2 regions of the Metabacillus schmidteae genome follow, and region 1 is predicted to be linked to the other one. Evidence: predicted binding sites of a transcription regulator. Region 1 holds the regulator's gene; the other holds the start of a gene.

Region 1 (4,416 bases):
TATTCATCAAGTGTAGTTGCCCCGATACACTGCAACTCACCTCTTGCTAATGATGGTTTTAAAATATTTGAGGCATCAATTGCACCTTCAGCGCCACCAGCACCAATTAATGTGTGTAATTCATCAATAAACAGAATAATATTCCCTGCCTGGCGAATTTCGTCCATTACTTTTTTAAGACGGTCTTCAAACTCACCACGGTACTTTGTACCAGCAACAACAGTTCCCATGTCTAATGTCATAACACGTTTATCTCTTAAAATTTCCGGTACTTCGTTTTGTACAATCTGTTGAGCTAAACCTTCGGCAATAGCTGTTTTACCTACACCAGGCTCCCCAATTAGTACCGGGTTATTCTTAGTACGTCTGCTTAATACTTCAATTACACGTTGAATTTCTTTACTTCTACCAATTACAGGATCTAAGCTACCTTCTCTAGCAATAGCTGTTAAATCTCTAGCTAAGCTGTCCAGGGTTGGTGTATTAGCATTTGTAATACCTCCGCCCTGGTGATTTGCTGACGATTCATTGCTTCCTAGTAATTGAAGAACCTGTTGTCTTGCTTTATTTAGACTTACTCCTAAATTATTAAGTACTCTTGCTGCTACTCCTTCACCTTCACGGATAAGACCAAGCAGAATATGTTCTGTTCCTACATAAGAATGACCTAGCTTTCTAGCTTCATCCATTGATAGTTCAATAACTTTTTTTGCTCTTGGTGTATAGTGGATTGTTTGGGATGCATCTTGACCTCTTCCGATTAAGCCCTCTACCTCTTTTTGAATCTTATCAGGTCCTAGCCCTAACGCTAACAACGCTTTAGCTGCAATGCCTTCTCCTTCGCTAACAAGACCTAATAGAATATGCTCTGTTCCAATATTATTATGGCCTAAACGAACTGCTTCTTCTTGTGCTAGTGCTAATACCTTTTGAGCACGCTCTGTAAATCTTCCAAACATCATGATTCATCATCCTCCATCCGTTTATTACGATCCATTTCTAGATTTAGACGCTCCCTAATTAGTGCTGCCCGTCGAATATCTCTTTCGTTAGGACGTAATGGTCCACCAAAATACTGCTGTAAAAACCCTGGTTGAGTTAAAATCATAAGTTCGTTGAGAATTGTCCTGGATACGTCTTTTATAATACCTAAATCAATTCCCAGACGAACATCGGATAAACACTTTGCCGTCTCATTTGATTCAATAATGCGGCTGTATGCTAAGGTTCCAAAGGAACGATAAACCCGATCCTCAAGTTGAATATGCGAAGATTGATAAAGGGCTTCGCGGGTTGATCTCTCTTGGTCAATCAATTGTTGAACAACACTAATCAAATCATCTACAATGTCTTTTTCAGATTTACCTAATGTAATTTGATTAGAGATTTGAAAGAGATTCCCTATAGCTTCGCTACCTTCACCATAAATTCCTCTAACAACTAATCCTAATTGATTAATTGCCGGAATAATTCGGTTAATTTTTTGAGTGAGGACCAATGCAGGTAAGTGCATCATCACTGAGGCTCTAAGCCCTGTTCCTACGTTTGTAGGACAACTTGTTAAATAACCTCTTTGTTCATCAAATGCATAATCCACTTCATTTTCAATCCAATCATCCAATTGGTTGGCCATATTCAATGCTTCTCCAAGCTGAAATCCTGGAAACAAACACTGAATACGAATATGGTCTTCTTCATTTAGCATAATACTAACTTCTTCATTATCCGAAAGTAAGCACCCTCCATAAATGGAATGGTCAGCAAGATTAGGACTAATTAAATGCTTTTCTACTAACACCCTCTTTTGAATTGGTTGCAGATCATTCATCTTTAGAAGCTCCAACTGACCAATATTTTGGAATGTTTTATTTGCATATGTGTTTTCAAAGAAATTTAGAACATCTTGTAACTCTTCATTTGTAGAAAGTGTTGGAAATTTATACTTTTCGATATTTCGAGCTAAACGAATACGACTGCTCAACACAATATCTGAATCAGGACCTTCTTGGTTCATCCAAGCACTCATTGCTTTATTCATAAAGTTTTGGAGTGACATGCTTATGATCCCTCCTCATTGGAGCTGCTTATTTTCTTTTCAAGCATCCTAATTTCATCCCGGACTTTAGCGGCCTGTTCAAACTCTTCCTGATCAATATAACTATGAATTTGACTCTTTAATTGTTCAATCTTTTTCCTAACATGAAGATTGCCGCCAATTCTTTTAGGTATTTTCCCTGAATGAACTGTATTTCCCCCATGTACCCGTCTAAGAATTGGTGTTATATAATCCTTAAATGTAGAATAGCAGTTAGCACAGCCAAATCTTCCAACCTTTTTAAACTGATGAAAAGTCATCTTACAACGATCACATTGCAGGACTTCTTCTGTTTTAAAAACACTTTTCTCTTCCGACTTTGCAAGGCCATGATCCATATTTAGCAGGCCTGTTAAAAGGTTATTTAGTGAAAAACCTGTATTTGAATTAAACATAAAAAGCTCACTATTTTCTTTTGCACAATGCTCACAAATATGAACTTCTGTTTTTTCACCATTGATCACTTTTGTAAAGTGAAACGTTGCCGGCCTTTCATTACATTCCTGGCAAATCATCCGTCTCCCCTACTTTCACTTATATTTCAATGAAGTTAACATGGCTTTAACCATTCTTGCCCTCAATTCATCCCGATGGGGAAGCTCAATATATAAAACGGAACGGTCAATAACACTTAACATAAGCTTTGCTTCACGTGCAGAAATAACTTCCTCTGTAACTAATCTGCCAATAATATCCTCAGCAGCAACCTGTGATAGTCGTTGGCTAATTAAACGTAATATCTGTTCCAGCAGATGTGCTTGGTTATCAGCGCGAACTTTAATAATTCGGATATAACCTCCCCCACCACGTTTACTCTCAACCACGTAACCTCGTTCAATTGTAAATCTTGTATTAATAACATAGTTTATCTGTGAAGGCACACATTGAAATCGATCCGCAATTTCACTGCGCTTTATTTCAACAATTTCTCTTCCACTACTGTCCAGTACACTTTTTAAGTACTGTTCAATAATGTCTGAAATATTTCTCACCCAACCTCCCCCTCCCTGACTTTGACTATATTTGACTTTAATCTAAATATAAAACGAACAGAAAAATTTTTCAACTCTTCTGTTTCATTTTAAATATTGCCAAATTTGAAGCTTGTAAAACCTCTTTAATAAATTTTTTCCACTTCACTTATTTCTATAAGAACCTCTTCAAGTATTCCGTGTTGAGTTAAATCAACATCTATATCAAACTGATAATAAAAGGTGACTTTACCGTCTCTTTCTTTCTTACATGAAGTCATAACAACTTTATTTGTTTTAATCTTATAGGATAATAATTTTTCAATCACCTCATCTACCGAAGATCGAGTTGATTGAACGACGACTTTCATTTTTCTTCTCGTTTTTTTCACTTCCATATACTCTTCAAGTTTATTTAGGAAGATTAAACACATTAGGACAATTATTGTAGTAAACGATGCTAATATATACATTCCAGAGCCAATGATTAATCCTAACCCTGCAACAATCCAAATAGAAGCGGCGGTTGTGAGACCCCTGACTGTAGCTCCTTTAACTAATATTGTTCCTCCACCAAGAAATCCAATTCCACTTATAACGTAGGAAGGAATTCTTGAAGGATCAAATTGACTATTAATCGTAAGATAATCCTCAAAACCATAAAGGGATAGAATCATCATCAAACACGAACCAATTCCAACTAATAAATGAGTTCTAAAGCCAGCAGGATGACTTTTAAATTCACGCTCTAACCCAATAATCCCACACAATATCGCTGCAATTAAGATTCGGAAAAACATCGTATATGTATCATCATCAATATATCCCAACAACTCCATATGCATTTCTCCTAGTTAGTTAAACATTGTATTTTATTATATATATACGCGATTGTGTCCCATCAAACACAAATATTCAAATTTTTTTATTTAAATACTAAATCACATAAGAACTTTTTTATTTTACGATAACAAAGAAGTGTTAGAGAATATGATTCATCAGCTGAATTCCATATTATAAAGATCAAATTGAACTACTGATCTGTTACTTCTCTTCCTTGGCGATGTCCTACTCTCTGGGGGATCTCCCCAACTGCCATCGGCGCTGAGACCTTAATATCCGTGGTCGGATTTCAGTTTGCGATTAGCGGCGAATCTCCGCGTCAGCTTGTTCGTTCAGTGTCATGTGCCTGTGTGCGTAGACACTAACATAGGGTTAAATTAATTTATTTTCGATGATGTGTATTTATCTTCGATTACTTCATTTTATCTTCGATTTTCAGCAATTTATCTTCGATTATTTTAATTTATCTACTATTCTACAAATTTCACCAAAAATCCACAGTATATT
Region 2 (4,416 bases), on a different contig from region 1:
TCGATGACTTTAAGTAACATTTTTGGATGATATGATGGGCGTCCACCACCTTTGTAGGGTTGAAATAACAATGTATCGTCTAGCTTTTCTACAGCTTCATGGACAATGGTAGATAAATGATTTTGAGGGATGAGAATTTCAAGGTCTAATGGAAGAACTAACTGATTCATGTTATAATTAACGAAAGAGATATGATCATATTTCATAAAAAATCGTTCCTTTCTTGGATAATTTGGTGTGGTAACTTAATTATACAAAATGGGGCGATTTTTTTGTTGTTTAATTACTCTTTAAAAAAGACTGTTTTCGTAGGGGTTTTGCTTCTATGAATATAATTTTAGATCGATAGTGGAATGGAGCGTAAGACACTTGACTCCTGCGGGAAGTGAGGAAAGGCTGAGACCCCACAGCCGAAGGCGAGGAGGCTCAGCTTCCTCCCCGCGGAAAGCAAGTGTCTGGAGCGCAATGGAACGTCTCGGTTTTTACGTTAACTGAATTAAAAAAATAAAAGTATGAAAAAAGGCTAACCCAAGGTCTAAAATCTAGACTTTTGGGTCGGCCCCTTTTACAGTATTAGATTTTTTGTTCCTTTCACTCCACGTTCGATACTGGATTTACAGGTGAATATTGTATAGAAGGTCTTTGACCAATCACTTTTGATCCATCCGGTAGATCTTTCTGCACTACCGTATTAGCTCCGATAATAACATTTTCACCGATAACAAGAGGACCTGCTATAACTGCTCCTGAATATATAGTAACGTTATTTTTAATTTCTGGTCTTGATAGACCTTTCGAATTAACTTTGCCATTTTTACCAATCGTCACGTTTTGAAAAACAGTTAAATTGTCTCCTGCTTTTATACTTGCAATTACAACTCCTACAGGATGAACAATAGCAAAACCTTTTCCTATTTCAGCGCTGTATGATATTTCACATGAATTAATCAAGACATTTAGTTGATACAATAAAGACGCTAAAAATTTCATTTTATGTTTATAACACCAAAAAGAAATCCTATAAATTAGAACAGCAGATACCCCACGATTTAAAAATATAGAATATAATATTTTAAATTTATTTAATTTACGTCGTTTGAAATCAGAAATAATAAGCCCCATATATACCTCCTTTATGTTTGTACATATAGAGTCTACGTATTTTTCAAGACTATTGTGTCCGTGTTTCTAATTTAAGTAAGGTATTAGCAGCATGACATTTTTCAAGCCAAAATAAAAAAGCCTACATACACAGCAGCACGTTGATTTGGTAGTTTCCAATGTTTTTACTACATAAAAAAAGCAAGGGCCTGAGATCAACTCAAACCCTTGCTTTTCTTGAATTTATAGACGCGCTCGAAGGGATTCGAACCCCCGACAGACGTGGTACCGGAAACCACCGCTCTATCCAACTGAGCTACGAGCGCACAATATATGTCAGTACGATGAATTATACTTTAACTTTCTCTTAATTTCAACTGTCTTTTCAAGTATTCTTATTGGAAAAATACTTTCAAAATAACGGTTCTAATTTATCCCTTTTTATGTATAATTTACAATATAGGTAAAAAGGAGGAGGTGCACTATGACAATTTACTCATTATTATTACTAATCCATATTGTTGCAGCAGTTGTTGGGCTTGGTGCCAGCTTTGGCATGCCTGTTTTGATGCGCAGTGTCAAAACAGTTTCACAAGCGAAATTTGCGCTTGCTGTTTCAGAAGGGATCGAAAAGTTTGCGAAGGTTGGAAGCATTGTATTATTAATTACAGGAATCATCATGGCCATTATTAATCCTTATTTATTCAAAGAAATTTGGTACATTGCATCACTTGTTATTTATGTGGCTGTCCAACCAATTGCCGCAGGATTATTACCAAAGAAAGCAAAGGCTCAAATGCAAGCTCTTGAAAACCATCAAGGTGAGGAGCTACCGGAGGAGTACATAACACTCGCAAAACAATCCGCTCCATTAAACAATGTATTACATATTTCAGCTATTATCTTAATTATCCTAATGACAATCAAACCATTCTAAAAATATGTATGATAAGCAGCATCTTATGGGTGCTGCTTTTCTTAGTATTGTTTAGGATATCCATAAAAATTCTTGAACTGTGGCTAAGCGCACGACATCCAGCTCCAGCGCCTAGCCCCTCGAGGTCATAAGCCAATTTAGAATTGAAGGCAAAGAACGCCTTCTATTCTAAATCGTCTTATGCTTGTCGGGGCTGATCAAGGCGCTTGCGCTTTTGTTGTTTGAAATCCAAAAAATGTGGGAAACATGATTACATGTTATGCTTTTACCATACATAGGATAGTAAGGAACACATAGATATCCATATTTAAAATTCATTGTGCTGCATTGGTCTTTTCGTTTGACCTTTATTGACCTTAGTTGTATGATGGAGATACATAAAGATTTACCTTTTGTTTCATGTCTATGTGTAAAGTCTTAAAGGATTACATAGTATCTACATAATACCCTTTAGGACGAAAAATCTTTCTTATATTAAAGGAGGAATACGAAAATGAATTTAATCCCTACAGTTATCGAACAAACAAACCGTGGTGAGCGTGCTTATGACATTTACTCCCGTCTTTTAAAAGACCGTATCATCATGCTTGGTAGTGGAATTGACGATAATGTGGCAAACTCTATCGTTTCTCAACTACTTTTCTTAGAAGCAGAAGATCCAGAGAAAGATATCTCGATCTATATTAACAGCCCGGGTGGATCTATCACAGCTGGTATGGCTATCTATGACACAATGCAGTTTATTAAGCCAAGTGTATCAACAATCTGTATCGGTATGGCTGCTTCAATGGGTGCATTCCTACTTGCAGCTGGAGACAAAGGAAAGCGTTATGCTCTTCCTAACTCTGAAGTGATGATTCACCAACCACTTGGTGGAGCTCAAGGACAGGCAACTGAAATCGAAATTGCTGCAAAACGTATCTTATTCTTACGTGATAAATTAAACAAAATTTTATCTGATCGTACAGGTCAACCACTAGATGTGATCGAGCGTGACACAGAGCGTGATAACTTCATGACAGCTGAACGTGCACTGGAGTATGGTTTAATTGATAAAGTGTTAGATCGTAATACTCTAGGAAAATAAAATTGATAAAAAGCTAAAGCCAATACGGTTTTAGCTTTTTTGTTTTAAAAGCAAATTAATGTCTGATGATAAGCATGTTCAAAACCTACTACTTCTAAACAGAAAGACACACCGCCTGTAAACTTCGGTGTGTCTTGTTATTACCCTTCTTGTTCAACAAACTTAGCTAATGCGTCTACAGCTTCCTGCTCATCGCTGCCTTCAGCAATAAGGTTGATTTCTGCTCCAGAGCTAACAGCTAAACTCATTAAACCCATAATGCTCTTTGCATTTACTTTTTTTCCATCTTTCTCTAAAAATATATCTGATGCAAAGCGATTCGCCTCTTGTACAAATAATGCTGCTGGACGTGCCTGTAAACCTGTTTTTAGATTTACTTCAACTAACTTTTCAACCATGGTAATCTCCTCTTCCTTTTTATTATTATTTTATAGATAACGGCTGGCCTGATCTAAGTTGTTCAGCTATTTCGTCAAGCTTTCTTAAGCGATGATTAATGCCTGATTTGCTAATTGTACCGCTTGAAACCATTTCTCCAAGCTCTTTTAGTGTAACATCCTGGTATTCTACTCGGAGTCTTGCGATTTCCCGCAATTTATCCGGTAGAGCATCTAAACCAATTCTTTCATCAATAAAGCGAATATTTTCAACTTGTCTAAGAGCAGCTCCTATTGTTTTGTTTAGATTGGCTGTTTCACAGTTGACTAAACGATTAACAGAATTCCGCATATCCCGGACAATTCGAACGTCTTCAAATCTAAGTAATGCCTGATGTGCGCCGATGATATTCAAAAATTCTGTAATTTTTTCGGCTTCCTTTAAGTACGTAATAAATCCTTTTTTACGTTCCAAAGTTTTACTGTTTAATTCAAATGTATTCATTAACTCACAAAGAGAATCATTATGTTCCTTATATTGTGAGAAAATTTCAAGGTGATAGGATGAAGTTTCCGGATTATTCACAGACCCTCCTGCAAGGAAGGCTCCTCTAATATAAGAGCGCTTGCAACATTTCTTCTTCACCAGGTCTTCAGAAATACTTCTATAAAATGTAAAACCTTCATTGAGAATATTAAGATCTTCTAAAATCTCTTTTGCTCGCTCAACAAGACGCACAATATAGACATTGTTTTTCTTTAAGCGCATCTTTTTTCGAACAAGCAGTTCGACTGATATTTCATATTGTTTTTTTAGAAGAGTATAAATTCTTCTTGCAATCGCTGCATTTTCCGTTTGAATATCTAAGATAAGCATACGATTCGAAAATGAAAGTGATCCATTCATTCGAATA

What was found. The regulator CtsR, encoded in region 1, represses protease genes until heat stress. The targets are predictions, from matches to a motif close to ATGGTCAATAAAGGTCAAACA.
Region 2: a site for CtsR is predicted at 2,376-2,396, ahead of clpP (ATP-dependent Clp endopeptidase proteolytic subunit ClpP). Genes of this name have one in related genera too.

The regions. Positions count from the first base shown of each region.
Region 1 covers NZ_CAESCH010000001.1:429,388-433,803, reverse strand. Annotated here, with positions in the region: gene clpC (ATP-dependent protease ATP-binding subunit ClpC) at 1-962, opposite strand, end outside; gene HWV59_RS02035 (protein arginine kinase) at 959-2,056, opposite strand; gene HWV59_RS02030 (UvrB/UvrC motif-containing protein) at 2,059-2,610, opposite strand; gene HWV59_RS02025 (CtsR family transcriptional regulator) at 2,626-3,087, opposite strand; gene HWV59_RS02020 (MgtC/SapB family protein) at 3,213-3,905, opposite strand.
Region 2 covers NZ_CAESCH010000002.1:357,439-361,854, reverse strand. Annotated here, with positions in the region: gene HWV59_RS22580 (IS1182 family transposase) at 1-206, opposite strand, end outside; gene HWV59_RS22575 (serine O-acetyltransferase) at 592-1,122, opposite strand; tRNA gene HWV59_RS22570 (tRNA-Arg) at 1,352-1,427, opposite strand; gene HWV59_RS22565 (DUF2269 family protein) at 1,586-2,038, shown strand; gene clpP (ATP-dependent Clp endopeptidase proteolytic subunit ClpP) at 2,532-3,125, shown strand; gene HWV59_RS22555 (HPr family phosphocarrier protein) at 3,266-3,523, opposite strand; gene whiA (DNA-binding protein WhiA) at 3,549-4,416, opposite strand, start outside.